Regions from separate parts of the Enterococcus infantis genome, predicted to be linked through region 2. Evidence: predicted binding sites of a transcription regulator. Region 2 holds the regulator's gene; each other region holds the start of a gene.
What was found. The regulator NrdR, encoded in region 2, represses ribonucleotide reductase genes. The targets are predictions, from matches to a motif close to ACACNATATATNGTGT.
Positions count from the first base shown of each region.

Region 1: a site for NrdR is predicted at 2,927-2,942, ahead of nrdD (anaerobic ribonucleoside-triphosphate reductase). Genes of this name have one in related genera too.
Region 3: a site for NrdR is predicted at 8,111-8,126, ahead of nrdH (glutaredoxin-like protein NrdH). Genes of this name have one in related genera too.

Region 1 is NZ_JBMHFB010000017.1:10,151-21,102, reverse strand. It holds gene nrdG (anaerobic ribonucleoside-triphosphate reductase activating protein) at 1-399, opposite strand, end outside; gene nrdD (anaerobic ribonucleoside-triphosphate reductase) at 587-2,785, opposite strand; gene ACOMA8_RS14255 (ABC transporter ATP-binding protein) at 3,253-4,020, shown strand; gene ACOMA8_RS14250 (FtsX-like permease family protein) at 4,010-6,064, shown strand; gene ACOMA8_RS14245 (teichoic acid D-Ala incorporation-associated protein DltX) at 6,526-6,675, shown strand; gene dltA (D-alanine--poly(phosphoribitol) ligase subunit DltA) at 6,691-8,214, shown strand; gene dltB (D-alanyl-lipoteichoic acid biosynthesis protein DltB) at 8,214-9,419, shown strand; gene dltC (D-alanine--poly(phosphoribitol) ligase subunit DltC) at 9,517-9,750, shown strand; gene dltD (D-alanyl-lipoteichoic acid biosynthesis protein DltD) at 9,753-10,952, shown strand, end outside.
Region 2 is NZ_JBMHFB010000008.1:115,432-126,383, forward strand. It holds gene dnaI (primosomal protein DnaI) at 1-764, opposite strand, end outside; gene ACOMA8_RS10830 (DnaD domain protein) at 764-2,173, opposite strand; gene nrdR (transcriptional regulator NrdR) at 2,250-2,720, opposite strand; gene coaE (dephospho-CoA kinase) at 2,940-3,542, opposite strand; gene mutM (DNA-formamidopyrimidine glycosylase) at 3,544-4,554, opposite strand; gene polA (DNA polymerase I) at 4,718-7,363, opposite strand; gene ACOMA8_RS10855 (LCP family protein) at 7,600-8,298, opposite strand; gene ACOMA8_RS10860 (Bax inhibitor-1/YccA family protein) at 8,385-9,104, opposite strand; gene ACOMA8_RS10865 (MaoC family dehydratase) at 9,097-9,558, opposite strand; gene thrS (threonine--tRNA ligase) at 9,985-10,952, opposite strand, start outside.
Region 3 is NZ_JBMHFB010000001.1:58,396-69,347, forward strand. It holds gene ACOMA8_RS00255 (4-hydroxybenzoate octaprenyltransferase) at 1-176, opposite strand, end outside; gene ACOMA8_RS00260 (menaquinone biosynthesis decarboxylase) at 163-1,608, opposite strand; gene lpdD (prenylated flavin chaperone LpdD) at 2,036-2,506, opposite strand; gene ACOMA8_RS00270 (UbiX family flavin prenyltransferase) at 2,503-3,072, opposite strand; gene ACOMA8_RS00275 (helix-turn-helix transcriptional regulator) at 3,378-3,875, shown strand; gene ACOMA8_RS00280 (hypothetical protein) at 3,909-4,592, shown strand; gene ACOMA8_RS00285 (FeoB-associated Cys-rich membrane protein) at 4,821-4,982, opposite strand; gene feoB (ferrous iron transport protein B) at 4,984-7,158, opposite strand; gene ACOMA8_RS00295 (FeoA family protein) at 7,158-7,631, opposite strand; gene nrdH (glutaredoxin-like protein NrdH) at 8,207-8,431, shown strand; gene nrdE (class 1b ribonucleoside-diphosphate reductase subunit alpha) at 8,560-10,722, shown strand; gene nrdF (class 1b ribonucleoside-diphosphate reductase subunit beta) at 10,858-10,952, shown strand, end outside.

The sequences.
Region 1 (10,952 bases), on a different contig from region 2:
TAATTTGTCAGGAGTCTCCAGAAGCAACTCTTCAAAAGTATAGCCGCTCCAACTCCAAATATCTTTTGTATCACCGAATGTTTCCTTGACTCGACGAACGACTTGCAGACAGACGGCTGTATTCAAAAAAGGTTCGCCGCCTAAAAGCGTCAGTCCTTGTACGTAGTCATGAGCCAGATCGGTGAGAATTGTTTCTTCAAGTTCCGGGGTAAAAGGCGTGCCGTAGCGGAAATTCTGGACGGCTTTATTGAAGCAGCCCTCACAGGCAAAAAGACAACCGGAGACGTACAGACTGTTTCGAACGCCTTCTCCATCAACAAAGTTAAAGGGTTTGTAATCGGCGATATGGTGTTGGCTGTAGTTTTCTGACAGCCATTCTTGTGGTTTGGGATTGCGCATGACAAGACTTCTTTCTATAGGGAATCTGTAAAACTCTATGAAACAGTAGGAATAAGAATAACCGAGAAACAAGTCGAACAGCTGCCTTTTCTAAAATTCAGAGGGCTGTCGTCAACGTGTTCCTCGGATAGTCGTTTCTGCCAAAGTTAGAGAATGACTCCTGTGTTTTGGCAATTGTCAGTGGTGATTACTTCATGTGTTTGACGCGAGAAGAAATTTCTTTGTGACGGCCGTGGACCATTGGACGAGCTTGCGGATTGCCAAGATAGCCGCAAGTCCGTTTTACAACGTCACAAGTTTTTGGATCATGGTTGTGACATTGAGGGCATTCGAACCCTTTTTCAGTCGGTGTGAAATCCCCTTCAAACCCGCATTCGTAGCAGTGATCAATTGGTGTGTTGGTACCCAAGTAGCCCACCTTATCGTAAGAGTAATCCCAGACAGCTTCCAAAGCTTTCGGATTTTGCTGCAGCATTGGGTATTCACAATAATGGATAAAACCACCGGAACAGTATTTCGGATAATCTTTTTCAAAGTCCAGTTTTTCAAATGGTGTCGGATTTTTGCGGACATCATAATGGAAACTGTTGGTGTAGTAATCTTTGTCGGTGATATTTTCAACTTTACCGAATTTTTCGGTATCCAAACGACAGAAACGATCCGTCAAGCTTTCAGAAGGGGTGCAGTAGACGCTGAAGTGATAGCCATATTCGTTGCCCCAAGCATCCGCATGAGCTTTCAGTTCTTTGATAATCGACAAGGTGAAGTCTTTAGCTGTCGCGTCCTGCTCCCAATCACCACCGTAAAATGCAGAGGCAACTTCGTACAAACCGATGTAGCCTAATGAGACTGTCGCACGTTTGTTTTTAAAGAGTTCATTGACATTGTCCCCACGGTTTAGTCGTTTACCAAAGGCACCGTACATGTACAAAATTGGCGCGTTTGCCGGTGTTGCTTCTTTACAACGCTCAACTCGATAGACCATTGCATCTTTGACAATTTCCAAGCGTTCTTCCAAAATCTGCCAGAATTTATCCAAATCTCCGGCAGCTTCCATAGCGATACGAGGTAAATTCAAGGTCACGACTCCCAAATTCATCCGGCCGACATTGACTTCTTGACCCTGTTCGTCTTTCCAGCCTTGTAAGAAGGAGCGGCAACCCATCGGCACTTTAAAGCTGCCTGTGAGTTCTACCAGCTTGTCATAATTCAAAATATCCGGATACATCCGTTTAGTGGCACATTCTAAAGCCAACTGTTTGATGTCGTAGTTGGGATCAGTTGGGGCATAATTGACGCCTTTTTTAATGGAAAAGATTAGTTTCGGAAAAATCGCTGTACGACGTTCGCTCCCCAGACCGTTGATACGAATCTGTAAGATCGCCCGTTGGATTTCCCGTTCAAACCAAGTGGTCCCCAGACCAAAACCCAGTGACGTAAATGGCGTCTGACCGTTAGAGGTAAAGAGGGTATTAATTTCATATTCCAAACTCTGCATGGCATCGTAAATGTCTTTGCGAGTCTTTTCTTTGGCGTATTCTTGCCGTTTTTGCGGTGATTCAATCCAACGATCGGCATCGTTCAGGTGCTTTTGATAGTTCAATTCAGCAAAAGGTGCTAACAGCTCATCAGTACGGTCAGCCGAGCAACCACCGTATTGGCTGGAAGCAACGTTAGCGATAATTTGTGAGATTTGTGCAGTGGCCGTCTGAATTGATTTTGGTGATTCCACTTCTGCATTGCCAATTTTGAAGCCGTTGTTCAACATCCCTTTGAAGTCAATCAGACAGCAGTTGGTCATTGGTGTGTAAGGATGATAATCGAGATCGTGGTAGTGGATGTCACCTTTTTGATGAGCATTTGCTACATGAGGCGGCAACATTTTCAACCCAATCGACTTGCCGACAATACCGGCAGTTAAATCCCGCTGTGTATTGAAAACATCAGAATCTTTGTTGGCATTTTCATTGACGACAGTCCGGTCTTTATTGATGAGTTTACCGATGGTGAAGTTGATGTCAGTGGCTTTGCTTCTGGAAAAATCGCGACGGGTGCGGTAATTGATATAAGATTCAGCCAACTCATATTCATTTTTTTCTAACAGAATATGCTCCACCACGTTTTGAATCTCATAAATTTTGACATTTTCTGTAAAACGTTCGGCAATCTCAGAATCTACCCGCTCGACGATCTCTAAAATCCGATCGTGATCCAGGGGGGACAGGGCTTGATAATTGACAGCTTCACGTTTGGCTTTCACCAGGGCATCATAGATCTTCTGGTCATCAAAATCGACCAGACGACCGTCACGCTTAATAATCTTCATTTCACGAAGACGGGGATGAGAACCAAAAGCAGCGACGTTCTCGCGTTTTATTTCCATCATAGGGCATACACTCCTCTTCTGATCAACAAGTTGCGGCTGTAAAATCAGGCTTCTTGTTTTTCTTCACGTCCTATCATAGCGAAAAAAGTACAAACAGGCAACCTATATATAGTACTAAATTTAACTGTAAGGCGTTGGAAAACACTAGATATTGTGTTTGGGCTTCTTGAAAAAAGAATGAAAGCACAAGGGGACAAGGTTTCAACCCCCTCGGCTTTTTATAAAAAAATCATGTAAGAAAAAAACTGTTTTTTGTTTAGCAAAAAAATCCAGTTGGAAAAATTTACCCCAGAACAAACAATCAGTGGCCTAATCTGTCACTTCTTGTAGGAAACTTCTAGACTGTACTATATAGAAGAAAACCGTCACTTTGTGGAGTGCAACTGCCGGTAAAGTTGTCGATTTTCTGAATTCTTGATAGTATGAAGCAAAGATCGCCAGAGGTTCGGTGGCGGAAAGGAGCAGTTATGAAAAAAATCATCGATGTCAAACACCTTAGCAAAACCTATGGCAATCGCTTCAATGAGACCAAAGTTTTGGACAATTTATCTTTTAGTGTAGACGAAGGAGAATTCGTGGGCATCATGGGTCCCAGTGGTGCCGGGAAAACTACGTTGATGAATATACTGGCCTCTATCGCGTTGCCGACATTTGGAACAGTGGAAGTTGCCGGTAAAGATGTGACCAAAATGGGGGAAAATCAGTTGAGTGATTTTCGACGGCAAGATCTGGGATTTATTTTCCAGGAGTTCAATTTATTGGACACACTGACTGCCAGAGACAACATCATCTTACCCATGGCTATTGACAAGCTGCCGGTGAAAGAGATTGATACGCGCCTTGCCCACGCAGCGGAACTGTTAGGAATCAGCCACTTGTTGGAACGCTATCCGGCAGAATTGTCAGTGGGGCAGCGGCAACGAGTGGCAGCGGCGCGAGCAATCGTGGTTCGACCAAAAGTCATTTTTGCCGATGAGCCTACCGGGGCGCTGGATTCAAAATCAGCTACCGAATTGCTGCATTATTTGGCCACTGTCAATCAGGAAGAGGATGTCACCATTTTAATGGTGACTCACGATCCTTATACCGCCAGTTATTGCAACCGTATTTTATTCATCAAAGATGGGGTGTTTTTCTCCGAAATCGTCAAACGAGGCAGTCGCAAAGAATTTTTCAATCGGGTGATCGATATGCAAGCGACGATTGGCGGAGGGGGTAAGCGTCATGCTTACTAAGATCTCTTGGCGCAGTTTTTTGCGCCAGTATCGGGATTATAGTATCTATTTTATCTGTATGATGCTCGCAGTAATGATCTATTATTCCTTTGGGGCGATGACCAATGACCAACCGCTGGTGCAACGTGCCCAACCGGACATCCAGATATCCTATGTATTGAGCTTGGGCAATCTGTTTATGCTGCTGATACTCGCAGGATTTATGCTGAGTGCCAATCGTTTTTTTGTCGTTAAGCGTTACCGGGAAGTCGGCTTGTATCAGCTTTTTGGTTTGCGCAAGAGCCGCATTATCATGCAGTTTGTGATTGAGAACTTCATAATGAATACGCTGGCTTTTGTTTCTGGAATTGTGATGGGAATTATTTTTTCAAAATTTTTCTCCATGATTTTGATTAAAGCGATGGATTTAGAGCTGGCTAGTCATTTTTTCATCTCGTTGCGGTCAATTTATGCGACGATGATCGTCTTTTTTTGGATCTCGCTGGTGATTGCCGGGCAAAACGCTTGGTTAATTTATCGCCATCAGCTAATCAATCTGTTTGAAGCCAAATCTCAGAACACAATTCGCAAAATGCCGGCAACCCTTTGGACCGGAATCTTTGGTGGAATGGGCCTGTTTTTTTTGGTAGGAGGCTACTGGCTGTCATTTTTCAGCCGTGAGTATATGATTCATTACATCTCGGCTACGGGAAGCTACGGCATTGTCTTCTGGTTGCCCTTTTTGGTGTTGGTGCTGTGTATTATTGGCACCTACCTGTTTTACCGTTTTACATTGAAGGCATTGTTTGAATGTCTGCGGCGATTGCGACGACGGTCGTATCAGTACCTGCGTTTTTATGCGTATGGTAGCGGGCGCTTTCAGATGCTGAACAATTGGCGCTCGTTGGCTTTTGCAACGTTAGCGACGGCTGCGGCGATTACAGTGATCGCTGGGGCAATTTCAGTCATTAGCATTCGCTCCCAGATTTTGTTCAATAGCAACCCTACTGATTTTCAGATCAGAGGAGAGGAGAACAAAAAACTGGAACAAGAGATCAAAGCAGTAGGCGGTGAAGTCACCGAGGAGACCCAACTGCATTTCAAGGTAACGGTGGCCCATATGACTCGCCGCTTTCTCCATAATGATGAGAGTCAACAAGAACAACTCTACGATCTTTTAACAGAAGAAGAATATGCCGCTTTTTCAAAGCAACACAAAGAGTTGCCGGAGATTCATTTGAACACTGGGCAAGAAGCTGTCTTATTTGACTATGAGTATAATATTTTTCGTAATTTAACAACCGTTGACCGCAAGTTCATACTTCCTAATGGACAAGCGGTACAAGTCAATAAGATCTATCCGGATTATCTGGGGGATTCGAATATGCGCTATGGTGCTGGTGTGTTGGTAGTGAAACAGTCTGTCTATGAAAAGGCGAATGGTATCATTTATCCGGTGGCAATGATTGATGCCAAAATGCCATCAGACCGTAGCTGGTCACAAAAGTTGGGAGATCGCATGACCACCGAATGGGGGGACGAGATTCGCTACAACTATCAGTATACTACAGGACATTTGTCAGCTGAATTCACTAAGGAGAAAATAGAAGATTCAACTGCAGACACCACTTCTTTTAGTTACAATCGGCTGAATTTTACTAGCCGTTATAAAGAACTGCGGCGGTTTCGACGAGAATCCGGGATTTTTGTCTATGTTGCTATTTTTATCGGTGTGACTGTCTCGGTAACCACTGCCGGTATCATGATGTTGCGGCAGTTTTCTCAAATGAGTAACGAGCGTGAGAACTTCCAACTGTTGAAAAAATTAGGTATATCCCGTGGCTCCATTCGCAGTCTGATCTATCGCCAGCTGTCTTGGGTCTTTTTACCGCCGGTGTTGCTGATTACGGGACATTCATGCTTTGCGATTCACCTGTGGGCACAATTCATCCACAGTGACGCTTATTGGCTGGCCTACCTTTTCTGTTTGGTTATGGCGTTATTGTATGTGATTGCCTATCTGATTACGGCTCATTTTTATATTCGTTCTGTTGAAAGCCAATAATTCTGCTAAGGGATGGAGTGGGGACAATCGTTGAGTCACCGTCCTACGAACCGAATCATGCCAAATGTGAGAGGCAAGCAAAAGCCGACGATCTTCCATTAAAATCATTGGAGGATCGTCGGCTTTTGCTTGCTGTAAATTTCAAATGCTGGCTATAAAAATAAATTTAAGGAAAACTCAGGAAATAATCCGGGCTTTTCGGAATGTGACGAAAGTGTTAGGGAGAAAGCGCTTGTTGATAGGGGCAATCACTGTTCATTTTTTTGGAGAGCCTCTAGAATGGACTAGAAGAATTAGAAAGTGGTCTGTTTTTTCGAACCTTCCCTAAAGACTGTGATCTATAAGCACTTCAAGTGATGTTTAATCGGTCTCAACAATGAACACAGCAGAGTTACTGATGTTCGAGAAGTTGCAGTGAGACCAAAAAAAGGCTTGCTGAAAAAATGCGAGGAGGAAATGACATGAGGCAATGGTTGAACAAGCCCAAGACACTGTATTGGCTGTCTTTTATCGGCAAGACGTTGTTTTATTTTGCGGTGGTCCTCATATTGATTTATCTGTACCATTATCGCAACATCCAAGGTGGTAATTTTATCTATAACGAGTTTTAGAAAGCAGGTGATTAGATGCCAATTACAAGTATTATTGAAGCCATCGACAGCTGGCGCAAGCAAACACCAGAAGCCTTCTGTTACCAAGATGGCACCCTGTCTTATACGTATCGTCAGCTGGGGGATTTCTCAGAAAGATTGGCGGTTCATTTCGATGAGCAACTGGTGCAAGGTGCGCCGATTATGGTATACGGTGATTTAGAATTTGACATGCCAGCGGTCTTTTTGGCAGCCATCCGCTCTGGTCATGGCTATATCCCCATCGAAGCTGACACCCCCAAAGAACGCATCCAGTTGATTCTTGAAGTAGCCCAACCGGCCCTGATTGTCGCCGTCGAAGCTTGGCCGGATATCGAAACGTCAGTGCCTGTGTTGGCAGCAGAACAGTTGCAGGCAATCTTTTCAAAAGCAGTCTCAGAGGCTGCGGTTGCACAGTTGACACCTTTACAACCGGATGAGACTTGTTACATCATCTTTACCTCGGGGACTACAGGGGTGCCTAAGGGAGTGCAAATCAGTCATGAAAATCTGTTGTCCTTTGTAAATTGGGAGCTGCAGGATTTCCCTATCGAAAGCGGCATGCGCTTTATGTGTCAGGCACCGTTTTCCTTTGATTTGTCCGTGATGGATTTGTATCCGGCGTTGTGCTCTGGCGGAACATTGGTACCGATGAAAAAAGCGGTTATCGAAGATTTCAAAGAACTCTTTGTCCGGCTGCCGGAAATGCAGTTGGATGTCTGGGTCTCCACGCCTTCATTCATGGATATTTGCCTGATGGAACAGACCTTTAATGAAAAGACAGTTCCAACGCTGAAGGTCTTTTTATTCTGTGGCGAAGAGTTGACCAAGCAGACGGCCAAGACGTTGTTGGACCGTTTTCCTAACAGTCAGATTTTCAATACCTATGGACCCACAGAGACGACGGTAGCTATTTCAGGTGTTCAGGTAACGCCGGAAATTTTGACAGCCTCTGACCGGATTCCTATCGGGTATGTTAAAACAGACACCCGCGTGGTAATCATGGAAAAAGAGCAAGCGTTGCCTCAAGGAGAAGTCGGTGAGATTGTGATTGCAGGGCCCAGTGTCTCAAAGGGCTACATGAATAATCCTGAAAAAACGGCAGCAGCCTTCTTTGTCTTTGAGGGACAGCCTGCTTACCGAACCGGTGATGCCGGACGTTTAGCAGAAGACGGATTGCTATTGTATGAAGGTAGAATGGACTTTCAAGTGAAGCTCCACGGGTTTCGTATCGAGCTGGAGGACATTGATCACCACCTGACAGAAGTCTCTTATGTTCGTCAAGCCACGGTAGTTCCTAAGTATAAAGAGCATAAGGTGCAACAGCTGGTGGCATTTATTGTCAAAGATCAAGATCCTTTTGACAAAGAATTCCGTTTGACCAAAGCAATCAAAGAAGAACTGGCCACACGAGTGATGCCCTACATGATTCCACAGCGCTTTGTTTATGTGGATCAGCTGCCCCGAACGGCCAACGGTAAGATTGATCGCAAAGGACTGATTCAAGAGGTGAACAGCTGATGTTATTTCCTCATATGATTCCTTATGCTGATCCCACTTATTTTGTAATCCTGGCTGTTGCGCTATTGCCTATGATCGTCGCTTTGTTGTGGAAGGGCAGACGCTTAAACGGCTATCAAGTGCTGTTGACATTGTTCTTCTTGTACATGAGTTTTGGCGGCAAAGACTGGCATCAGGGAGTTGCACTGATTATCTATGTCTTCTTCCAGACACTCTTGGTATGGGGCTATTTCAGGTATCGACAGGAAAAAAACAACAGCAAGGTTTTTTATCTGGCTGTTTTTCTCGCCATCTTGCCATTGGCCATTACGAAAATTACGCCCTTTTTTTCAGGTGGTGTCGCATCGATTCTGGGCTTTTTGGGAATCAGTTACCTGACATTTAAGTCCGTACAGATGATCATGGAAATTAGAGACGGCATGATTAAAGAGTACCATCCGTTTCGCTACATCCAGTTCCTGCTGTTTTTCCCCACGATCTCTTCAGGCCCGATTGATCGTTATCGGCGCTTTGAAAAAGACTTATTGGCAGCACCTGCCCGGGAAAAATACGTTGAGCTGTTGGAAAAAGGCATCCACAATATTTTTCTGGGCTTTTTGTACAAATTCATCATTGGCTACTACTTTGGTTCTGTAATGCTACCGGTGGTTTCTCGGGATGCCTTGAGCCACGGCGGTTTATCCTGGGCGCTAGTGGGCTATATGTATGTTTACAGTATGTACTTGTTCTTCGACTTTGCCGGTTACAGTTTATTCGCTGTCGGAACCAGTAATCTGATGGGCTATGAAACACCGCCAAACTTCAACAAACCATTTTTATCTTGGAACATCAAAGAATTTTGGAATCGTTGGCACATGACCTTGTCCTTTTGGTTTCGGGATTATATCTACATGCGCTTGATGTTCACACTAATCAAAAAGAAAACCTTTAAAAGTCGGGTCGTGGCCTCAAATGTCGGTTACTTTGCCTTGTTTATGATTATGGGTGTCTGGCACGGACTGACTTGGTATTATCTGTTGTATGGGTTTTATCACGCTCTGTTGATCTGTCTGACAGATGCTTGGCTGCGTTTCAAGAAAAAACACAAAGGTTTGCCGTCAAATCGCATAACTCATTGGTTGTCGGTATTTCTGACTTTTCAAGCCGTGTGTTTTAGTTTCTTGATTTTTTCCGGCTTTTTAGACAAGCTGTTTTTCGGCCGCTAATCTGGCAACTATCAGAAAAAAGCCGCCATCATTGTTGAAATATTATTGGAAACACTGTTAGCAATTGGTGCAATCAAATAAAAAAGGAGCAATCATCATGGAAGAGACAATTTTTGACATTTTAGAAGAAATTACAGGGACTGACGAGGTTCGGGAAAATCCTGATGTGAATCTGTTTGACGAAGGGTTGATGGATTCGATGGCAACAGTGCAGCTGTTAGTCGAGATTGACGGCCAATTAGGCGTACAAGTGCCCGTCTCTGAATTTGATCGGACACTGTGGGACACACCAAATAAAATTATTGAACAAGTCAAGAAATTGCAGGCTTAGTTATGAAAAAAAAGTTATTGTCGATTTTCGGGCCCTTGGTGTTGGCTGGCTTGCTGCTTGCGGCATTGTTCTTTTCCCCCTTCAAGATCGATGCCGACAATCCTTCTTTGTGGGCCAAAGCCGCCAGCTCCATGTCTGGTAATGTCTTGCGGGGCAATTCCATCAAAAACAACGCCATCCGTTCAGGAAAATATGTACCGTTTTTTGGATCTTCTGAATTGAGCCGAATCAGTCCATTTCACCCTTCTGTTCTCGCGCAAAAATATCAAAGAAACTATACGCCTTTTCTGCTAGGAGCCCCGGGGACGCAATCTTTGACTCAGTATATGATGATGCAGTCTTTGGGAAGTGATCTGGCAAATAAAAAGATCGTCTTTGTTATTTCTCCTCAGTGGTTTGTCAAAGGTGGCGTGACCAGAGCCTACTTTGATGCGTATTTTTCTGAGTTGCAGACTTATATCTGGGCTTCTGAGATTCAGCAGGTGACGGGGGAGGACCGTTATTTGGCAAAACGCCTGCTAGCTTATGACAAAGTAACCCACGATACGGGTTTGGAAAGCATGCTGCACTTGGTTGCAGAGGGCACGCCGCCTTCTTCACAGCAAAAAGAGCTGGCACAGTTGCATATCAATTTGCTAAACAGAGAAGATGAGCTTTTCAGTGAAGTCGGCTTGACCTCCAAACAACAGAGTATCAACAAAGCGGTTGCCCAACTGCCCAAAAATTATGACCCTGTCACTTTAGATGCATTGGCTAGTCGAATTGGGGCGTCAATGACGAAAAATAATTCTTTTGGGATTTCAGACCAGTTTTATGACAAACGCTTGAAACACCAACTGGAAAAACTAAATGATTCTCAACGTCAACTGGATTATCGTTATTCGGCAGAGTTTTCGGATTTTCAACTGGTGTTGAATCAGTTGGCAGATGTAAACGCCGATGCGTTGTTCATCATCCCGCCGGTCAACGAAAAATGGTCAGATTTCACAGGATTGTCGCAAAAGATGCTGCAGGAATTTGCGCAAAAGATTAAGTTTCAATTGAATGAGCAAGGGTTTCATAACATCGCTGACTTTACTGACCGTGCGGCTGAACCTTATTTTATGGAAGATACGATCCATTTGGGTTGGCGAGGTTGGCTAGCGGCTGACCAAGCCATCGCACCGTTTTTGGCAGACGGGAAGACAAAGAAAACCACGTAT
Region 2 (10,952 bases):
GGTAGTTGTTCTTGCATACGATATTGCAGGATAACACCGAAAATTTCATCTCGGGTCCAAGAGGTAATCGCATCTGCACCGACATCGTCTAGTACCAAGATAGGAGCTCTTCTGACTGGATCCATCTTCTCATTGACAGTATTATCACCGATACTGCGCTTGATATTGTAAGAAAAAGTGGGGTAATGAACCAACATAGTTTCAAAGCCCCGTTTTGCCAGCTCATTGGCCATTGCACCTAAAAGATAAGTCTTTCCTCGACCCACGTCACCAGCTAAATACAGTCCTTTATGAAATTCACCAGGTGCCTTGGAATAGTCCTCGACAAACTGCAGAATCTGAAGAATAATCGCTGTTCGCTCAGCGGTCTGTGATACTGTTTTCATGGTAGCGTTGCGAATATCTTTTGGTATGTCATAGGTTTGGATACGTTTTTTTATCTCTTCTTGTTCTCGTTGAGCCAGCAGTTCATCTGTTGGTACGTAAGAGACATCCACATAATGGTAATTCAGCGTCAGGCGTGGCTCATACCCCGGCGCAATCATCGTTGGATCCTTTAATTGGAATTTGCGCTTTTCTTTGACAAATTCATAGAGTTTCGAATAACTCTTTTCAATATCTTCTTGTGTCAAACGTTCTTGATTTTCATGCAAAAAGTCTTGGACATCTGGGTCTTTCAAAATAGCTGCCACCATTTCCTGATAACGTCCTTGATAGTTGTTGCCACGCATCATATTGCTGATAGTTTTACCGACGTCTTCCATCACCCATCACCTTCTTCCTTCAAAAATTCTTTCATGCGCCGTTCCAGTTCCTCCTGAAGCTTTGGATCAGTTTTTGTCTGATATTTGGACCAGTCTTCCAGCTTCTCGGTTCGTTGGGGCCGATTGCTGGAAAAGCGCTTGGCATTTTCCTGCTTGCGGGTTTCTTTTTTCTGTTTTTCTTCTTCAAGCTCAAGCTTTCTTTGACGCACATAGGTAATCGCGTCTTCCGGTGTCTTCAACTGTTTCTCTGACCAATCGGTAGCAATAGTATTTACCAATCGTGAGTTAAGATCACTCTTGTTTTGATCCACTAATACATAACTCATCAGCTGATTGATTACACTGTTTGGCAGCGGTGATTTTTCTACTAAGTCCTTTAACAACCATTCTTCATTTTTAGTAACAAAACTCCGCTTGGCCTTTTTTAGTCCTTGCAAGTATTTCAACGGCGGATAGGTTTCGGCCGCTTGGATGGCTTGCCAGTCTGCTTCTGTATACCCCTGTGCTAAAAAAGTGTTTTTGCGGCGAATCAACTCATCCCCATCAGTTGATCCACTTGATTGCTTAACAACAGGGGCCTCTTTCATCCGCATTTCTGCCAAACGATCCAACTGTTTCATGGTCAAGCTGCCATTTTCTAACAGGAGCGTATCTGCTAACAGCTGAACCAGCTCCATCTCATTATAGCCATACAACTCGTGATAAAAGGCTAATCTCTCCCGAAGTTCGTCAGTGAAGACGATTGCTTCCAAGTGTTCCTTCTCGGCAAGATCTTTCATAAAAGTCCAATCCAGATCTGTCAATGTCACCTTCAAATCACCGGTGTCCTCAAAATTTTGATAGGCTGCTGTTTGCTTTTCGATGTCTAATGTTGCCGCATTGTTTAAGGCCCAGTTTTCTGAGTCAGTTTTTCCACCAAAGACTTCAGCAAAGCGTTTAGTCACTTGACGATATCCGTCTAAAACTAAGTCCTTGGGAGCAAAGCGGATAGCCAGCTGATTGAACTTGTGCTGAGAGACCTTTTGCAAAAGTAATTGACAATAACGAGAGTCTTGAAAAAAAGCCGTTGGTGTCACGGGCTCCAATAGTTCATATAAAAATTGTCGACCTAATTCTCGGTCATTTTTGGTATATACTCGCAACAATCCAATTGCTTCCAAACGGACACGGGCACTAACAAAGCGTGGTATCCCCATATCCAATGCAGTCAGTGCATCCATGTGAAGAAACTCATCTTGCGAAACATCTTCTGCATCTGTCAATAAAGAGAGATAAACCGCCACGGCATCGCTGCCAATGATTGGTTGATACAGATGGCACAGCGCCTGTTCTCCATCCCTTTGTAAAGGACGAGCTTTAAAAGGACGATAAATTTCTTTTGGTTTTAATTGTTCTTTCGAATAGTCCAAGTTTACAGCTCCTTGATCATAGCAATACAGCGGTGAAGAGAAACTCTTGCAAAGCGCTTATTGCAAAATAAACCCATCAATTTTCCCCATTCTTAGCTTTTTCGACGATTTCTTGTAGCTCTTTCAAAAACACCGACATATCTTTGAACTGGCGATAGACACTGGCAAAGCGAATATAGGAAATCTCATCGACTTCTTTCAATTCCTCCATCACATATTCACCGATTTTGATGGTAGAGACTTCATTTTCTCCGAGACCTCTCACTCGTTCTTCCACATGGTCCACAATCTGCTCCATTTGTTCCATTGCCACCGGTCGCTTCTCAGCGGAACGGATCAAACCACGCAAAATTTTATCACGGCTGAACTCTTCCCGTTTGCCGTCTTTTTTAATCACCAAAAGTGGTGTTTCTTCAATTCGTTCAAAAGTTGTAAAACGGTAGCCGCAGTTCTCACATTCGCGACGGCGGCGGATCGTGCGACCGTCATCCGTCTGGCGACTGTCGATGACGCGGCTTGAATTATGATGACATTTTGGGCAACGCATAAATTCCACCTTCTTTTTTTAATAAATAATAATTCGTAGACGATTGAAAGACTGTTCTACTTTCACTGAAAACTATTCTACAAACAGCTTTTAGGCCGTGATTCCATATTCTTTATCTTTCATAATTATAACAGAAAAACCCGATGAAGTAAGCAGAGAACACCGAAAAAACCGCGAAGCTGCTTAGCTAAAACTCTCCGCGGTTGATACAGTATTTAACTAGTTTTCAATAAAATGATGGGCTTGCAGCCAATCTTGGATCTGCTGACGAGTTTGCGAAGGCTCCCCTTGATTGTCGATGACCCAATCTCCTCGTGCTGCCTTTTCCTCAATGGACAGTTGACTATCAATGCGTTGCTGGGCTTCTTTTTCCGATAGTTGATCTCGACTCATTAGCCGCTCCAACTGGAGTGTTTGCGGAATATAAACAACAGCCACTTGATCCATGTATTGTTCATATCCCCGCTCAAACAACAGCGGAATATCAGCTACTACTAAGGACGCCTGCGCAGCTGATGTACGAATCTGTCGCAAAATCTCTTCTCTTAAATAACCATCTAATAGATCATCCAATTGTTTTCTTTTTTGGGGATCATTGAATACAATGTCGCCTAAGCGCTTGCGATTAAGCTGCCCGGTTTTTGTTAACATCTCTTGGCCAAAGGTCGAAACGATGGCTGCTAAAGCTGGCTCATTGGGTGCTACAATTTTTCTAGCGACTTGATCGCCGTCCACTACCGGAATGCCAAATTCTTTGAATACATTTACAGCTGTTGTTTTACCAGTCGCAATAGAACCAGTCACACCAAGTACAAATGTCACGTCATTTCTCCTCCTTGCCGCGTCTATTTTGCGGTTGTCGCGGCTGACGATGCTGCAGCTTTTGACAGTGGGGACACAAATGCGTTCCCCGCTGAGCAACTTTAATCTTGATAATTGGGCTACCGCAGCGGGGGCAGGGCTTAGCGGTTTGTCCATAAACATTCAGCGACAATTGAAATTTCCCAGCCTCTCCCAATGCATTGAGATAGGTTCGAATCGTGGTGCCACCCGCTAGAACAGCCCGCTCCAAGACGTCGATAATCGCAGTCCTTAGCTGTTGGATTTCTTTATCTGCCAACGTGTCTGCCGGCTGTTCCGGATGAATTTTTGCCTGCCACAATGCCTCATCGACATAGATATTTCCCAACCCTGTCACCAACCGCTGATCCAACAACAGTGGCTTAATCGCCTTTTTAGAACGCAGTAGACCTGTCTTAAAATTGTCAAAGGTGAACAACTCTGGTCGCGGCTCAGGACCCAACTGGCGAATTCCTTTGTATTGATCTGCACTGTCTTTGGCTACCAATGCCATCCGGCCAAACTTACGGACATCCCGGTATTGCAGTTGGCTGTGGTCAGTAAAGGTAAAGAGGACGTGGGTATGCTTTGTGATGGGAAAAAGCTCCCTTTTTTTCTCCAAGTCGTGGTCGAGTTTTGCTTTTTTTAACTGTTCTTCTGTTAAACGAAGGGCAGCATTAGATTCTGCTGCTAAAAGCGAGGTGTCTCCCAACTCCACAACCTCTTCTTTCGACGTTGCTGCGGGAAAGAACTCGTATTTTCCCTCCATCCGCAAATGACTAATCAAATCGTGATCTGTCAGTTTAAAAATAAGAAACTTCCCTCTACGGTGGACTTCTTTGATTGTTTGTCCTTCCAACAACACTTGAAACAACGGAACTTCTGGCATTTCGATGATTTTCGGCCAGCGAACTTCAACTTTTTCAATCGTTTTTCCAACCACCAACTGTTCCAGGCCTTTTCGGACAGTTTCTACTTCCGGCAATTCCGGCATCTGAATCCATCTCCTCACGAGACATTTTTTGTCTGTACTTTTATAACTCAATAACTATAACAGCTTAAAAGACGCCCTTAAGTTTTGACAAGGATTTTGCCTTCCTATAAGAAAATCAAAGACGCCGTGCGATCGAAATAACCGATTGCCCGACGACTTTTTGCTATTTCGCTTCGTACCAAGTCTTGCCCCAAGATGAATCAGTGATTAAAGGCACACTGAGACTTACTGCCTGTTCCATGACTTCCTTGACCAAAGCATCCAATCTTTCCAACTGGTCTTCAGGTACTTCAAAAACCAGTTCATCGTGGACCTGCAGTAACATAACTGCATCCAGCTCTTCTTCTTTTAGACGACGAGCTAAATCAATCATGGCAATTTTCAAAATATCGGCGGCACTGCCTTGAATTGGCGTGTTAATCGCTGTCCGCTCTGCAAAGCTTCGCAGGTTGAAGTTGCGGGAGTTGATCTCCGGTAAATAACGCCGACGATGATATAGTGTCTCAACATAGCCTTTGTCTTTGGCTTCTCGCACGATTTCTTCCATGTACTTTTTGACCCCAGGATACTTTTCAAAATAGGTATCAATGTACTGCTGCGCGGCTTTTCGTGTGATTCCCAGGTTTTGTGACAAGCCATAGTCAGAAATACCGTAGACGATCCCGAAGTTAACCGCTTTGGCTTGACGGCGCATATTCGGTGTGACATCCTCTGCTTTTTCAATTCCGAAAACCCGCATTGCAGTGGAAGCGTGGATATCTTGACCTTCCACAAAGGCTTCTTTCAAATGTTCATCATCGGAAATGTGGGCCAACACCCGCAGTTCAATTTGTGAATAGTCAGAAGAGTAGATTAACCAGTTCTTATCTCGAGGAACAAATGCCTGTCTGATTTTCCGTCCCTCTTCTAAACGAATCGGAATATTTTGTAGATTAGGGTCCACTGAACTCAGCCGTCCTGTTTGCGTAAGTGTCTGCACATATCGTGTGTGAATTTTCCCGTCTTGTGCAATAACTTTCAACAAACCTTCCACATAAGTCGATTGAATCTTGGCAATCTGCCGATAGTTTAAAATATCGTCAACGATTGGTGCTTGTTCCCGCAGCTGCTCTAAAACATCGACTGCCGTGGAATAACCAGTCTTCGTCTTTTTAATTACTGGCAGACCCATTTTTTCAAATAAAATCACACCCAGCTGTTTGGGTGAATTGATATTGAAGACTTCTCCTGCTTCTTCAAAAATCTTTTTTTCGATTTCCTGCAAGCGAACGGAAAACTCGCCTTTCATTTTCTGCAAGCGTGTCGGATCTACCGTGATACCCGCAATTTCCATCTCTGCCAAAATGAAAGACAACGGGAGTTCCATCTCATAAAATAAAGCGGACTGGTCTTTTGCTTTCAAATCGGCATCTAATCTGTCACTCAGCCAGTGGATAGCTTGGATTTTCCGTGCCAAATGAGCAAACATGGTCTCCTCATCTTCTGGTAACCCGCGTTTGGCGCCTTTGCCATAAACAGCCTCGTCAGACTGCACCTCATTGTAGTCATAATGTCGTGCCACGCCGGCAATGTCGTTGGAGTTGTCGTTAGTATCCAGCAAATACGCCGCCAACAGGACGTCAAAAGCGATTCCCTGTGCCTGCTTTTCAGTGTAGCGCTTCAATGCGACATAGGTTCTTTTGGCATCATAAACCTGCTTCGAGTTGGCTGCTTCCAACCAAGTGAGAAAAGCTTCGTTTTCAAAAAGTGCCAAATCTGTGGTCACGTAAATCTGCTTTTTAGTTCCCCAGGCAACAGCTACTACGTCTTCGGTATGATAATTGTCCCCTAACATCTCAACATAAAGCGCCATCTCTGAAGTAAACATATCCGCAGAAAACCTATCGACGACTTTGAAAGAAACCTCTTCCAATGCCGAAGTATCTTCCGTAACATTCAATTTATCCAAAAAGCTTTTAAAGTTCATTTCCTGATAAAAAGGAATCAGTTTTTCCAAATCTTTGCCAGTGTAAATAAGACTATCAATCGCTACATCCACTGGTGCTTCGGTATTGATTGTCGCTAACTTTTTGGATAAGAAGGCCTGCTCTTTGTCGTTAATCAGATTTTCCTTCATTTTGCTTTTTTTCAATTCATCAATATGTTCGTAGATGCCTTCCACAGAGCCGTATTCCTTCAATAACTTGATTGCTGTTTTTTCGCCAATCTTGGTAACTCCGGGAATGTTGTCAGAGGTATCTCCTGCCAGACCTTTCATATCGATGATTTGTGCCGGCGTCAGCCCATCGTATTTTTCAGCAATATGAGCCGGAGTATAGGTCTCAATTTCAGAGACGCCCTTCACCGTAATATCCACTTTGATCTCATCGGTTGCCAACTGTGTCAAATCTCGGTCACCTGAAACGATCACCACATCGAATTCCTCTTTGTCCACTTGTTTCGCCAGTGTGCCGATAATATCGTCAGCTTCATAGTTTGGCAGTTCATAATACTGCACGCCAAGTCCATTGATTAATTCACGGATATAAGGCAGCTGCTCTCGAAATTCTCCAGGTGTTTTGGCACGACCCGCTTTGTAGTCTTTGTACATTTCCGTCCGAAATGTCGTCTTCCCCGCATCAAAAGCCACCAAAACATGCGTCGGTTTTTCTTTTGCCATCACGTTGTCAAACATGGTGTTAAAGGCATAAATTGCATTGGTGTGTAGTCCGCTATTGTTTTTAAACCGCTCCAAAGAATTGTGGAGTGCAAAAAAGGCTCTGAAAGCGACACTGTTGCCGTCAATCAGCAATAATTTTTTCTTGGTCATGGTTTTACCCCTTTGTTGTAGTTGATCATCTTTGGCAACCCGCTTAAACTACGGTCTGCCTGCTGTTCACCATTTTTTACTTTTCACAGTGATGGTTATCCTCTTTCATTCTAACAAAAAAACAGCCGCAAAACATCGCTGACGTGTTGAAATTTCAGCGATGTTTTGCAGCAGATAACTATTCATGAAAAGTCAGTGCCCCTCTAAAATTTTGCGTTTCAAAACTGCTATTCCCGTCAGCGCAACTCTGGGTGCAATTGAATCGGATTGTTCTGCCAGTCGATTGCTGTGATTCGGTAAGGAAAATCTCCTGCTAACTGATAGGTTCCGGCTGCTGGCAAAGTAGTTTTGGCCATTCTGTCATCTCCTTTTGCCAGATAACCTTGGCCCAATTTCAGCATGTCTTTTATCCCTAGGTTCGTTTGTGTATGGGAATTAACGTTGCCTATGTTTTTGGTGATTGTGGAAAGGCGTGGTTTCAACAGCTTTTTCTTCATCAAACGAATCACATCTTCTTGCCGTGTAAAAACGCCAAAGGTTCCATCATCATCAATTTGCCAGCTGATATAAGCAGCCACTTCAGTCATCGTTAGAAAAAGTGTTCCCGAATCGTAATGCCGGACATTTTGCAGTGCGGTAAATGATGTGGGATTTTCTACTTGAAAGAAGCCGGCATTGTCCAGTCCAGATTCTTTGACGGCAGCCAGTCCCTCACTTTTTTTCATGACTAGATATTTCTCTACCGTAATTTCGAAGGCCACACTAAAATAAGCCATGAATTTTTCGATGGGGTGCTCTACAAACAATTGGCCCAGCGTTTTTTCTCCAATCAAGATTTCCGGAGAAAACCGAAGCAATTGGTTTTTCCCGTCTTTTAAATCATACAAGTAAAATGTCGATTCTTTTTGATCGTCAAAAATAAACAACACTTTCATTATTTTATTCCCTCCTCTCGTCAGTTTTTCTCAGTTCAAAAAAACTGTTTTATCGGCAGAACGCCGACAAAACAGTTTCAAAATTGTTAATTGTCGTCATACCCGAAGATTCGCAGCAAGTACAAGAAGATATTGATGAAGTCCAAGTACAACTGCAAAGCTACGAAGGCGGCAATCCCTGTGTTTTCTTGGTTTTGGAATTGGTAATAATAGGTGCGAATCATCTGATTGTCATAGGCAGTCAGCCCTGTGAATACAAGGACGCCCCCGATGGCCAGCATGAGATCCAACCCGGTGCTGTGAAAAATAAATACATTCAGCAACATGGTGATAATCAAACCCCAAACTAGAATCAGACTCACTCGACCGACAACGCTTAGATCCTTTTTGATAAACATCCCCACCAAAGCTGCACCGGCAAAGGTCACTGTGGCAGTTACAAAAGCTTGAACGACGGTTGCTTTGCTGTAGGTCATCAGCGTCACTGTCAGTGTCAGGCCAGTCAAAAGTGAATAGACGATAAAACCTGCCAGCGTGAAGGAAGGATTTTTAGTAGCCTTTTTGCCCATCAGCAGCACTAAGACTAATTGCGCAATCCAAAGTCCCCAAAAGCCAAGTGGAAAGCGATCGATGAAATTTAAAAACTGGGTACGAAAGACATTTGCACCCAACCAAGCGGTCAAGGCACTCAGCCCCAAGCCGCCTGCAAAAATACCATAGACTTTGCCATAAAATTTATTCAGTGCACTCACGTTTAATTGTGGCGCATATTGGCCGGGATGTTGCAGATTATTTTGATTATCCAATGTGATCACTCTCTTTCTTTGATGGCGGTTGCACCATCACGACTGCATCCAGAACACGGCTTTCTTCTGTATTTGTGGCTTCAACAGAAATGGTCACTACGTCTTTCATCTTATCGACCTTGATGACTTCAAATTCAAAGGTCAGCGTTTCGTAGTGGTAGACAGGTTCAATAAAGTTCACCGAAAAATTAACAACATGAGAACCCGGTCCCGGCAGATGCTTACTGATGGCTGACGTAATAATCCCCATCAACATCACTGAAGGCACAATTGGGCGCTGATATTCCGTCTCCTGTGCGTAGTCGTGTTGAATGTAAAGGGGATTGGCATCATTGGTCAACCCAAGATAAATCAACAACTGGCTATCTTCAATCGATTCCGTTAAAGACAACGAGTCCCCTTCCTCGATTTCATCAATATTCTTACCTATTTTCTTGCTTCTGTTTATCTGCAAAACATATTCCTCCGAAAGTGGTTGTATTTAGATTAACCTAATTTTATCAAAACCCTTTAAAAGTGCAAGTTTTGTCTTTCCAATCCGCTAAAAATCAACGGTCACTTAATCAACGGTCACTTATAAAATAGAAAGTTGAATCAGTATAGCACCTTACTTCGAATAAAAAATCGGCCTTTAGACCGAATCCCTTTAGCTGACAGCGGTGAGCTTCAATCCGCAGATTGGCTTTTGCCTGTCCCCCTTTTATTGCGACAGTCACTTCTTACATTTTTATGAGTAGCTTGCTTATCTCTCAAATTCCGGGTAGTCCTTAAAACAAAAATCTGTCGCAATCAAAGTTCGGCCTTTGATTACGACAGATTTCTGAAGGTGCTCTTTTAATCAATCAGAGAAAAGTTCCTGTTTGTTTTTCTGCTGATTTTGTTAAACACGACTGTAGTTTTTGACTTCAGCGGCAATGGCATCCAAAAACAAGTTGGCTTCCAAGACTTCTGTTTCTTTGCTGCCGTATTTACGGATATTGACTGTGGCATCTTTGACTTCTTGATCGCCAACGACGATTTGATACGGAATTTTTTGTGTTTGAGAAGCCCGAATCTTGTAGCCCATCTTTTCATTGCGGTCATCAACTTCTACGCGCAAGCCCAATACTTGCATCCGTTCTTTCAACTCATAAGCGTAATCACTATGAGCTTCCACAGAAACCGGAATAATAGTTGCTTGTACAGGTGACAGCCAAGTTGGGAAAGCCCCCTTGTAAACTTCGGTCAAGTAAGCAACAAAGCGTTCCATCGTAGAGACAATCCCCCGGTGGATAACTACCGGACGGTGATTATTTTCACCATCTTCACCGACATAAGTCAGATCAAAACGCTCTGGCAGCAAGAAGTCCAATTGGATAGTGGATAGTGTTTCTTCCATCCCCAAAGCTGTTTTTACTTGGACGTCGAGTTTTGGTCCGTAAAAGGCTGCTTCTCCTTCTGCTTCAAAGTAGTCCAGACCCAGTTCATCCATAGCAGCTTTCAGCATAGTTTGGGCATTTTCCCACATTGCATCGTCATCAAAATACTTTTCTGTATTGTTGGGATCACGATAACTCAAACGGAACCGGTAATCAGTTACGTTGAAATCTGCATAAACGGAAGTCATCAGATCTAGTGTCCGCTTAAATTCGTCTTTGATTTGATCTGGTCGTACAAATGTGTGCCCGTCATTCAAAGTCATTTCCCGAACCCGTTGCAAGCCGCTCAGCGCACCGGATTTTTCGTAGCGGTGCATCATGCCTAATTCAGCGATACGAATTGGCAGCTCACGATAGGAATGAATATGGTTTTTGTAGACCATCATGTGGTGCGGGCAGTTCATTGGACGCAACACCAGCATCTCACCGT
Region 3 (10,952 bases), on a different contig from region 2:
GTTCTAGCCGCCAAAAGGCCAATGACTAATAAGAGAATCTTACGCCAGTGAAATTGACCGTTAGAAGCCAAGAGCAGCGAGACAATCCCAAAAGAAAAGGAAAAAATCGTGTGTTGGAACATCACCAACACACCGTATGCATGCAGTTTTTGTCCTAACTTTTTAATCCAGGCCATATTCAGCCCACCGTTTCGTCACTTTGTTTTTCGTTGTCTCATCCATCGTTACATCGTCTGGCCAAGGACGGGTATGTCCTTCTTCGGGCCATTTCCGAGTGGCATCGATTCCCAAGCGTGTGCCAAAAAAGGCATTTGGCGAGGAATGATCTAAGGCATCCAGCGGCCCTTCGTTCATGACCAGGTCACGTTTGGCGTCAATATTATTGAAGACTTTCCACGCGACTTTGGAGAAATCGTGAGGATCGACATCTTCTTCTACTACAACAATCATCTTGGTATACATCATCTGGCCCATTCCCCAGCAAGTATTCATCACCTTGTGGGCGTGATAAGGGAATTTTTTCTTAATGGAAACAATCACACAGTTGTGAAAGACTCCTTCAAAAGGCATGGCCAAATCCACGATTTCAGGTGCCATCATCCTCAGCAAAGGTAAAAAGACCCGCTCGGTAGCCAATCCCATGTAATCATCTTCCATCGGCGGCTGCCCGACAATCGTTGTAGGATACACGGCATTCTTTTTGTGGGTGATGGCAGTCACATGAAATACCGGGTACATGTCTTCTAAAGAATAATAACCTGTATGATCTCCAAAAGGCCCTTCTTCTCGCAATGGCTCTGTCACATCCACATAGCCTTCAATGACAAACTCAGATTCTGCCGGCACATAGATATCATTTGTGATGGACTTGACCATTTTCACCGGTCGCTTGCGCAAAAAGCCCGCCAACATCATTTCATCAATCATTTTAGGCAAGGGTGCGGTGGCTGCATAAGTGATTGCAGGATCGCCACCAAGGGCAACTGAAACCGGCATTTTGCCCCCTAATTTGCGATACTTTTCATAGATTTCCCGACCATCTTTGTGCCAGTGCCAATGCATTCCGGTCGTTTTTTTATCATATACTTGCATCCGATACATGCCAGTGTTTTGCTGACCGGTGTCTGGATCTTTTGTCATCACTAGCGGCAAGGTGATAAATGGCCCGCCATCTTGTGGCCAACATTGCAAAATAGGCAGTTTTGTCAGATCAGGGTCGGTCATCACCACTTCTTGGCAAGCGCCGTTTTTCACTTTAATAGGAAAAACCGCCGCCATCCGCGATAGTTTCGGCAGTTGTGCCGCACTTTTGAGCCAACCGGCATAATTGGCCATATTGATCAAGTCTGCGATCTGTTCACCGACTTCGTTCAAGTTGTCGACGCCTAGTCCCAATGCCATTCGTTCTTCTGACCCCATCGCATTGATTAGTACCGGAAATTCTGAACCAACTACATTTTCAAACAACAAGGCTGGTCCGTGGGCTTTTGACACACGATCGGTGATTTCAGTAATTTCCAATTCAGCTGAGACCGGTGACTTGACTCGTTTCAATTCCCCATCTTTCTCCAGCCTGCGGATAAATTCTTGCAGATTTTTATAAGCCATAAACAGTTCCCTTCTATATGAATACGTCGCACTATTCGCTCAAACAACGGCCGTCTGAAAACAGCGCTCATTTGCACTGTTCTCCTTTTGAGTCGTCTTTAAGGACGCGCTCAACATTACAGCAGTCTTTGTAGTTTGTATCACAAAAACAAACATGCTTATTCTAACACTAACCCACCGAAAAATAAAATGTCTGTGCTGCTTTTCACCATTATTTAATTCAAGCAAAAACGGCTGTGACAAAAGCTAACTTGCTAAAATAAAACTTTCTTTTTGTTACTTCTGCTGCAAACTCAAGTCCCGCTTATCAGAAAGCGTTTTGCCTTTTTATGCTGTTTTTAAAAAGAGCTCATTAAAAAGGGACGATCGCCTTTATTGACATCGCCCCTTTTTGTTAAGGTTTTTTAAGGCCATTTGTGCCTACTTTTCAATCGTAATAGCGAGGGGCACGAGTCTCAGGAGCCACTGTTGTCAGCCAGCTTTTCGCCTGCGTCCCCAGTGCGGCTGCCATTTGACAGGAAACTGCAATCTGCTCTTTTGTGATGCCGTCCACATGCACACCGGCGATGACAACAGCTTTTTTTTCTGGCGCTAAGGACAGTGCTTTCAAAAAAGATTCCGCCAATACATCGTCTTTATGAAAGCGTCCAGAATGACTGGGAAAACGTAGAGTACCGTAATCAGTAGCCGTCTTTTTCGAAGCGTAAAACTCGGACTCAAAATTAGTAGCCGGTATGCTTACCTGCACCCCTTCAGCCAGCGTTTCAGTCACAGTTCCCACATGCGGGACATCTCCACCGGTCAAGAGCACCACAAGATCTTCGTTGATTATCGTCACTTCTGCTTGCATTGTATACTCTGCCTGAGTCGTCATAAATTCTTTTCGTAAAAACGTCATTTTTCCTCCCCCTGCCAGCGCACAGCATCGGCTTGTGGCAATCCCAATAAATCCAGCAGCCGATCAGTCTGACGACTTACCAGGTCAGAAATCGTCTGAGGCTGTGTGTAAAAAGCCGGCATCGGTGGCGCAATGACTACTCCCAGACGCGCCAGTTTAGTAAGGTTTTCCAAATGGATCACACTCAGCGGCGTTTCCCGGGGGACAATCACCAGACGTCGCTGCTCTTTCAAGATGACATCCGCCGCTCGCCCAATCAAGGTCTCTGAAAAACCGTGGGCAATTCCCGCTACCGTCTTCATGCTGGCCGGCACAATAACCATGCCGTCAGTAAGAAAAGAACCACTGGCAATTGCCGCACCTAGGTTTTCTTCCTCATAATAGACGTCCATCAAGGCAATGACTTCTTCTTGCGTCAATGACGTCTCCAAACGAAGATTTTCCCAGGCCCAGCGACTCACTACTCCATGGACTTCCACATCGGGACGACTTTTCAATTTTTTCAACAAGTCCACTGCATAGACTGAGCCGGATGCTCCGGTGATGGCAACGATGATTTTTTTCATAAACAGGTTCCTCCAACATATTCCGATTTATAGTAAACCGGACGTTTTCTCTCATTCACTATAGCATATCCAGCAGCAAAAAAGCCCGCTCTAAAGCCATGTCAACTGATTTTGACACTGAAATATTCCAGAAATCAGTTCAGTTTTACTCAAGCTCTGCTATGATGAATGTATCAGAGGTACCTGAGCAAAATTCTTTTTTTCCATCGTTTTGTTGTTCTCAGTCAGGTTTACCTCTCATTGACTAAAAGCCTAACCATTGCCAGTATTTTTGAACTTGAACTCAAGAAAGCAGGTGCTTCATTATGGATATCAGTCGTCACTTAAAAGAATTACGCTTAGAACACCAATTGACTCAAGAAGAGTTGGCCCAAGCTATTTTTGTCTCTCGTCAGAGTGTTTCCAACTGGGAAAATGGCAAAGGACAGCCGGATATTGAAAACCTGATCCTGCTCAGTGAGCTCTATCACCTTTCCTTAGATGAGCTTTTGCAGGATCAGAAGCTGCCGGACAAACAAAAACCAAAATTTTTCATTGCTCACCGCTTTCTCACTGGTTTTGTCTTTTTATCTTTGACCGCATTGATCTGCCAGATTATTTTTCAACCATCAGGCTTTTTGATTCCTCTTTTTTACAGCCTTCTATGCTTTATCCAAACCTGGCGCTACCTGATAAAAACTAACCGCGGAGCCAATGTGTATGGTCAAGGTGAAAATATGTATGACCCAGCGATTATCTTGTGGGCCCTCACTTATATGATGATCTTGGCTGCGATAGGATTTCAAGGTTATATCAATCCGTAAGTTTCACATTCATCCCCAGAGGAGGAGTTTTTTATGAAAGGCATCGTCGTTACCATTAGCCGCCAGCAGAACAATGCGCTGCAATGGACTTGGCAAGACCAGCAGTACCTGCCTCGCCTTATGAATTATTTGAAAGTCACCTATCCGGCTTATGAATGGGAGATTGTTCCTGGTTATGATTTGAAAAAAATTGATCTCACCCTTTATCAAGCTGCCGCACTGCCCCCAGTCTCAGAGCGATTTGCTAAAACACTGAAGGATCTGGATCCGCAGTTAAAGATCATAATTCCTGATCGGGATGAATTTCTTTACATGATGGCACCTAAGGGAATGGTATTGGGTCGGACCACCGGTTATCTGGTGGCACAAGGCCCCAAGCTTACGGTCCGCGGGCTCCCCTCAGAAAAGCGCCAGGCAGCATTTAGCAATGAAAGCCTACGTCAATTGATGCGAGACTATCCCACCATTTACTGGACTGTGGTGACCTTTGATGAATTGAAGGAAAAATTAGCTGAAAATTCCCAAGATGTCACTGTCGCATTGACACCCCAGGCCATGCCTTATGAAAAATACATTACCACCCATTGGCCAAACACTGCGGTTATCCAAGGGAATCCATCAAAATTAGCCGCTACACCGACACAGTTGGAATTAATTATGATTGCTATTGTCACCACAACCATGTTCTTATTGTGTCTGATGGGTTTCATCAACTGAGCAAGCAACTATATGCAAGAAAATGGATACGACAATCCTCGTGTCAAAGCCCCAGCAAGAACACTCCCCCAGTTTTAAAGAGAAGTCTGTGTTTAAATTTTTTAACATAAAAAGCCAAGTCCCTTCCATTGTTTAATGGAAGGGACTTGGCTTTTGTGGACTCACGTTTGGTAAGGTTCGCTTTGAAGGACGGTGACTAGTTGATTGTCACAGCCTTTTTAACAATGTTCAATTTTTTGAAGCGTTTTGTTGCTGCATCAACTTGTTGTCTTTGACACTACAGCCGCAATTACACTCTTCACATTTTGACGAACGACCGGTGACTTTGTTGAAAACGACCCACCCGGCACCTCCAAAAATTGCAATGCTCAAAACAATAGTCCAAAACATATTATTTCGCTCCTTCTTTTACAACAGCGTCCGGCAGTGTCAAAACAAACCCGTCAGCTTTCTTCACATCAACTTTACGAAGAACCGCCCAAATCATAAAGGCCAAAACAGCTGCTGCTGCAAAGGTTCCGATACCAACTGTGCCGTTTTCAAAGATGATATGTCCGAATTGATAAATCACCAAGCTGACTCCATAAGCTAGCCCGCATTGGTATCCGACTGCTCGCATAGTCCACTTGATATCGCCCATTTCCCGATGAATAGCCCCGATTGCTGCAAAACACGGTGCGCAAAGCAAGTTGAAGGTTAAGAAAGAATAGGCAGCTACCGGTGTCAGAGCAACTGATAAGGCGCCCCAGATTTCTGCGCCATTTTCTGCCACTTCGTCCAGTCCACCATATAGGACACCAAAAGTTCCGATAACATTCTCCTTGGCGATCAAACCGGTGATGGCTCCAACGGTTTCTCGCCAATTGCCCCAGCCTAGTGGTGCAAACAGTGGTGCAATCAAACGACCAAAGGCAGCCAGAATACTGCCGTCTTCACTCACACTCTGGAACGTAAAGCTGTGGGTAGAAGTAAACCAGATCACGATACTGGAAACGAAAATAATCGTTGCCGCATTTTTGACAAAGGCCATCCCACGATCAGCCACCTGATGAAAGACGCCACGAATTTGTGGCAGGTGATACGCCGGCAATTCCATAATAAATGGCGCCGGATCACCAGAAAACAAACGCGTTTTTTTCAACGCAATGCCTGACAACACGATAGCTGCGATTCCGACGAAATAAGCAGAGGGAGCTACCCAACTAGCTTCAGGGAAAAAGGCACCGGTAATCAATGCGATGATAGGAAGTTTGGCACCACAAGGCATAAAGGTCGTAATCATAGCCGTCATGCGCCGGTCTTTTTCATTTTCAATAGTACGACTAGCCATGACTCCGGGAACCCCACAGCCAGTAGCAATCAGCATAGGAATGAATGATTTTCCTGACAAGCCAAACTTGCGGAAAATTCGGTCCATGACAAAGGCGATTCGTGACATATACCCGCAGTCTTCTAAAAGAGCCAAACAGAAGAACAAAACCAATAGCTGTGGCAAGAAGCCAATTACCGCGCCGACACCAGCAATGATCCCGTTCAACAAGAGATCTTGCATCCAAGGAGCAACATTGCCTGCCTCAAGCCAGCCCGCCACATGATTGGGAACCAGTTCCCCGAACAACACATCATTGACCCAGTCGGTTCCCATTACCCCAATCGTTTGAATGGAGATATAATACACACCCCACATCACCAAGGCAAAAATCGGCAGTGCCAAAATCCGGTTTGTGACCACCTGATCGATTCGGTCAGAAACCGACAGTCGCAGATCCCCTTCGTCAGTCATACATAGCTTCATCAAGCGGGCAATAAACTCATAACGCTCATTAACTAAGATTGCATCACTAGTGTCACCAAAGATTTTTTCTGTAATGGCGATAATTTCAGCAATGTCTTTTTGCTGAATTTTGGAAAGATCCAATTGTGCTTGGGCTAGCGAATCCTTTTCAAAAAGCTTCAAGGCATAATAACGGGCTTGCTTTTCCGGTACTGTGTTACCTAAAACGTCGATGATTTCAGAAATAGAAGCTTCTAAACGATCATCATAAGAAGGATAGTGAGGCAGTTGCGCGGCTTCGGCAGTTTCTACAGTCTTTTGAATCGCCTGATCCAGCCCTTGTTTTTTAAGTGCGCTCATCCCGACAACTTCAACACCCAATCCGTAAGCTAATTTTTCCAGATTGATACGTTTACCGGACTTTTTGACGATATCCATCATATTGACCCCGACTACCATCGGTAACCCCAATTCCATCAACTGAGTGGACAGGTAAAGGTTGCGTTCAATATTGGAGCCGTCGATAACATTCAAAATGGCATCTGGTTGACCACTCAACAGGTAGTCACGAGAAACGACCTCTTCAGGTGTATAAGGAGACATGGAATAAATCCCAGGCAAATCCTGAATAGTAATATTCTTGTCTTTTTTCAGTTTGCCGCTTTTACGCTCCACTGTTACACCCGGCCAGTTCCCCACGTATTGCAAAGAGCCGGTTAGATTATTGAAAGTGCTGGTCTTTCCACTGTTGGGATTACCTGCCAGTGCAATCTGCAGCTGTCTTTTTTTCATCATGATGCCGCGGCCTCCTTCTCTACTAAAATATACTCCGCTTCATTTTTACGCAGAGAAAGGGAGTACCCCCGCAAAGACAGTTCGATAGGATCTCCTAATGGCGCCAATTTTTTAACGGTAACTTGCACATTCTTTGTGAGCCCCATGTCCATCAAACGACGTTTCACTGCACCTTCACCGAAGACCGAGACCACTTTGCCGTTATCTCCCACGGCTAATTGATCTAGAGAAAGGATTTCTTTTTCCGTCTGAGCATCCGTTACGAGGATTTTTTCAAGAATACTTTGATCCAAAGCAATGCGGCTATTGTGCAAAAGAACGATGCCGTTTTTCCCTTGCGTCTTTAGCAAGATGACTTCACTGCCTGGAATCAGCCCCAAATTTTGCAAATGTTGCTTAATTTGCGGCTCTTCAGGAATGCTGGTTACCTGATAATTTTTGTGTGGTATTGCTTCTGTTAGATTCCCCATGATAGTTCCCCCGACTTTCACTTTATTGGACTCATTCGCAATTCCCCGTTGCGAATGAGAATTATTCTCAATGCTTTTCTACTTCTGAGAATAAAGGGATTTTCCTTGTAAGTCAACGAGATTTTGCAATTTGTAATAAAATTCACATGGAAAACTTTTTTTGTTTGAACCTTTGTTGTAAACTCTTCAAAACGCAGGAATTAATTGAATGAAAGCGGATACTTCTTTTTCCTTTTACAAAGCCCATCAGCAGCATTTTTCAAAAAAATCCCGTAAGTGTTAAAACAAGCTGGCAGGATTGTTTCTTATAACTGTCTGATGGAGATAACAGGTAGTTAAAAATTGGTCACTGATTAAAGTCAAAATAATTCTTTTCAATTTCTACTGATTTTTCGACGAAAAGAACCGATTCCATGATTTTTTACCTCTCAATACTCCTACAGACAAACACAACCTGTAGTGACTGATAACAATCTCGAATACTATATCTTGTGTCTGAGCAAAGCAAAACCGTTGACTTACTACAGTCATCCGCTATACTGAAAATACCAACAGAAGACATGGAGGATCAGCAGATGAACATTACCCTTTACTCAAAAAATAACTGCATGCAATGTAAGATGGCGAAACGTTTCCTGACAGAGAACGAGATTGCCTTTACTGAAATCAATATTGACGAACACCCCGAGGCGGTAGACCGCTTGAAGGCGGAGGGTTTTCAAACTGTTCCTGTGATCTTGGGTGCGGAATCTGCAATCGTCGGTTTCCGCCCGGATCAATTGCGCCAATTGGCTTCTTAACACACATGCCAAACACGAACTTTCGGCACTTTGGATTTGCCAGCCACCAGGGTCGGCAAGTCCTTTTTTACCGCCCACCAGCTTGAACTGCGGTGGCCGCAATCACAGTTTCAACGAGGAGGATCCCTATGAGTTTAAAAACATTGCAAGATGTCAGCTATTATAAATTGAATAATGAGATCAACCGCCCGGTACACGGACAGATTCCATTGAACAAAGACCAAGAAGCTTTGGCAGCTTTTTTTGAAGAAAATGTCATTCCCAATACAATGGTCTTTAAAGATATCCATGAAAAGCTGGCTTATCTGGTAGCCCAGGACTACTTAGAGGCTGAATTTTTGCAGCAGTATACTCCGGCATTTTTGGAAAAATTGTATGATTTTTTGACCGCTCAAAACTTTCGCTTCAAGTCGTTCATGGCAGCTTACAAGTACTATTCGCAATATGCTTTGAAGACCAATGACGGAGAGTATTATTTGGAAAGCTACGAAGATCGCGTCGCCGTCAATGCCCTTTATTTTGCAGAAGGCAACGAAGAGCTGGCGCTGCAATTGGCAGATGAGATGATTCACCAACGCTACCAACCGGCAACCCCTTCTTTTCTGAATGCTGGCCGTAAACGTCGTGGTGAACTGGTTTCTTGTTTTCTGATTCAAATCACAGACGACATGAATGCTATTGGTCGTGGAATTAACAGTGCTTTGCAGCTTTCTCGTATCGGTGGTGGTGTCGGTATTACATTGAGTAATCTGCGGGAAGCAGGCGCTCCTATTAAGGGTTACGAAGGGGCAGCCAGCGGCGTGATGCCAGTCATGAAGCTTTTTGAAGACAGCTTCAGCTATTCCAACCAATTGGGGCAACGACAAGGAGCAGGCGTCGTCTACTTGAACGTTTTCCACCCAGATATTATCAACTTCCTGTCAGCGAAAAAGGAAAATGCCGATGAAAAGATTCGGGTCAAAACCTTGTCTTTAGGTGTCATCGTCCCGGACAAATTCTATGAACTTGCCCGCAAAAACGAAGATATGTACCTATTTTCTCCTTACAGCGTAGAGCAGGTCTACGGAATGCCGTTTTCTTATCTGGATATCACTGCTGAATATGACAAGCTGGTGGCCGATCCTCGAATCAAAAAAACGAAGATTAAAGCCCGGGATTTGGAAAACGAAATTTCCAAACTGCAACAAGAATCCGGCTATCCTTATATCGTCAACATCGACACCGCAAACAGGGCCAATCCAATTGATGGCAAGATTATCATGAGTAACCTCTGCTCTGAGATTTTACAGGTGCAAAAACCCTCACTCATCAATGGCAAGCAGGAATATGAGGTTTTAGGCACTGATATCAGCTGCAATCTGGGTTCCACCAATATCGTGAATTTGATGGCTAGTCCTGACTTTGGCCGCTCCGTTAAAGCCATGACTCGAGCGCTGACTTACGTGACAGATCATTCCCACATTGACGTGGTTCCTTCTATTGAAAAAGGCAATCAGGAAGCCCACACCATCGGATTGGGCGCGATGGGCCTACACACGTATTTTGCTAAAAACCACATGGAATACGGCTCGGCTGAGTCTATTGAATTCACCGATATCTACTTTATGCTGTTAAACTATTGGACATTGACAGAATCCAATCTGATTGCTCGGGAGCGGGGGATTGTTTTTGACGGCTTTGAAAAATCAGCTTATGCAGACGGCAGCTATTTTGCCGACTATACAGCCGGTCAACATGTCCCTCGTTCACAAAAAGTCAAAGAACTTTTTGCCGGGATTTTCATTCCGACGGCTGCAGATTGGCGCAAATTGCAAAAAGCCGTCGCAAAAGATGGGTTATATCACCAAAATCGCTTGGCGGTTGCACCCAACGGTTCGATTTCTTATATCAATGATACCAGCGCCAGTCTGCACCCAATCACTCGTATGATTGAGGAACGCCAAGAGAAAAAAATCGGTAAGATCTATTATCCTGCAGCCTACCTGTCCAACGATACCTTGCCTTATTACAAGTCTGCTTATGACATGGATATGCGCAAAGTGATTGACGTTTATGCCGCAGCTCAAAAACACATCGATCAAGGAATGAGTTTGACCTTGTTCATGCGTTCAGAAATTCCTGCGGGTCTTTACGAATGGAAGACAGACACGAACAAGCAAACCACTCGTGATTTAAATATTCTGCGTCACTATGCGTTTAACAAAGGCATCAAATCCATTTATTATGTCCGCACCTTTACTGACGACAATGAAGAAATCGGCTCCAACCAGTGCGAAAGCTGTGTCATCTGATTTTTTAAAGTTTGAATTAGCCCTCCGCGACGAGCTGTTTGCGATTTTCATTTGACGTATTTTGAACACGATTGTCAGCAGCTTGTTGCGGACAGCTCTTCTTGGTCCCCAACAAAGAACAATGGAGGAACGATTATGACCAATACCTATTATGAAGCGATCAACTGGAACGAGATTGAAGACATCATCGACAAATCGACATGGGAAAAACTGACGGAACAATTCTGGCT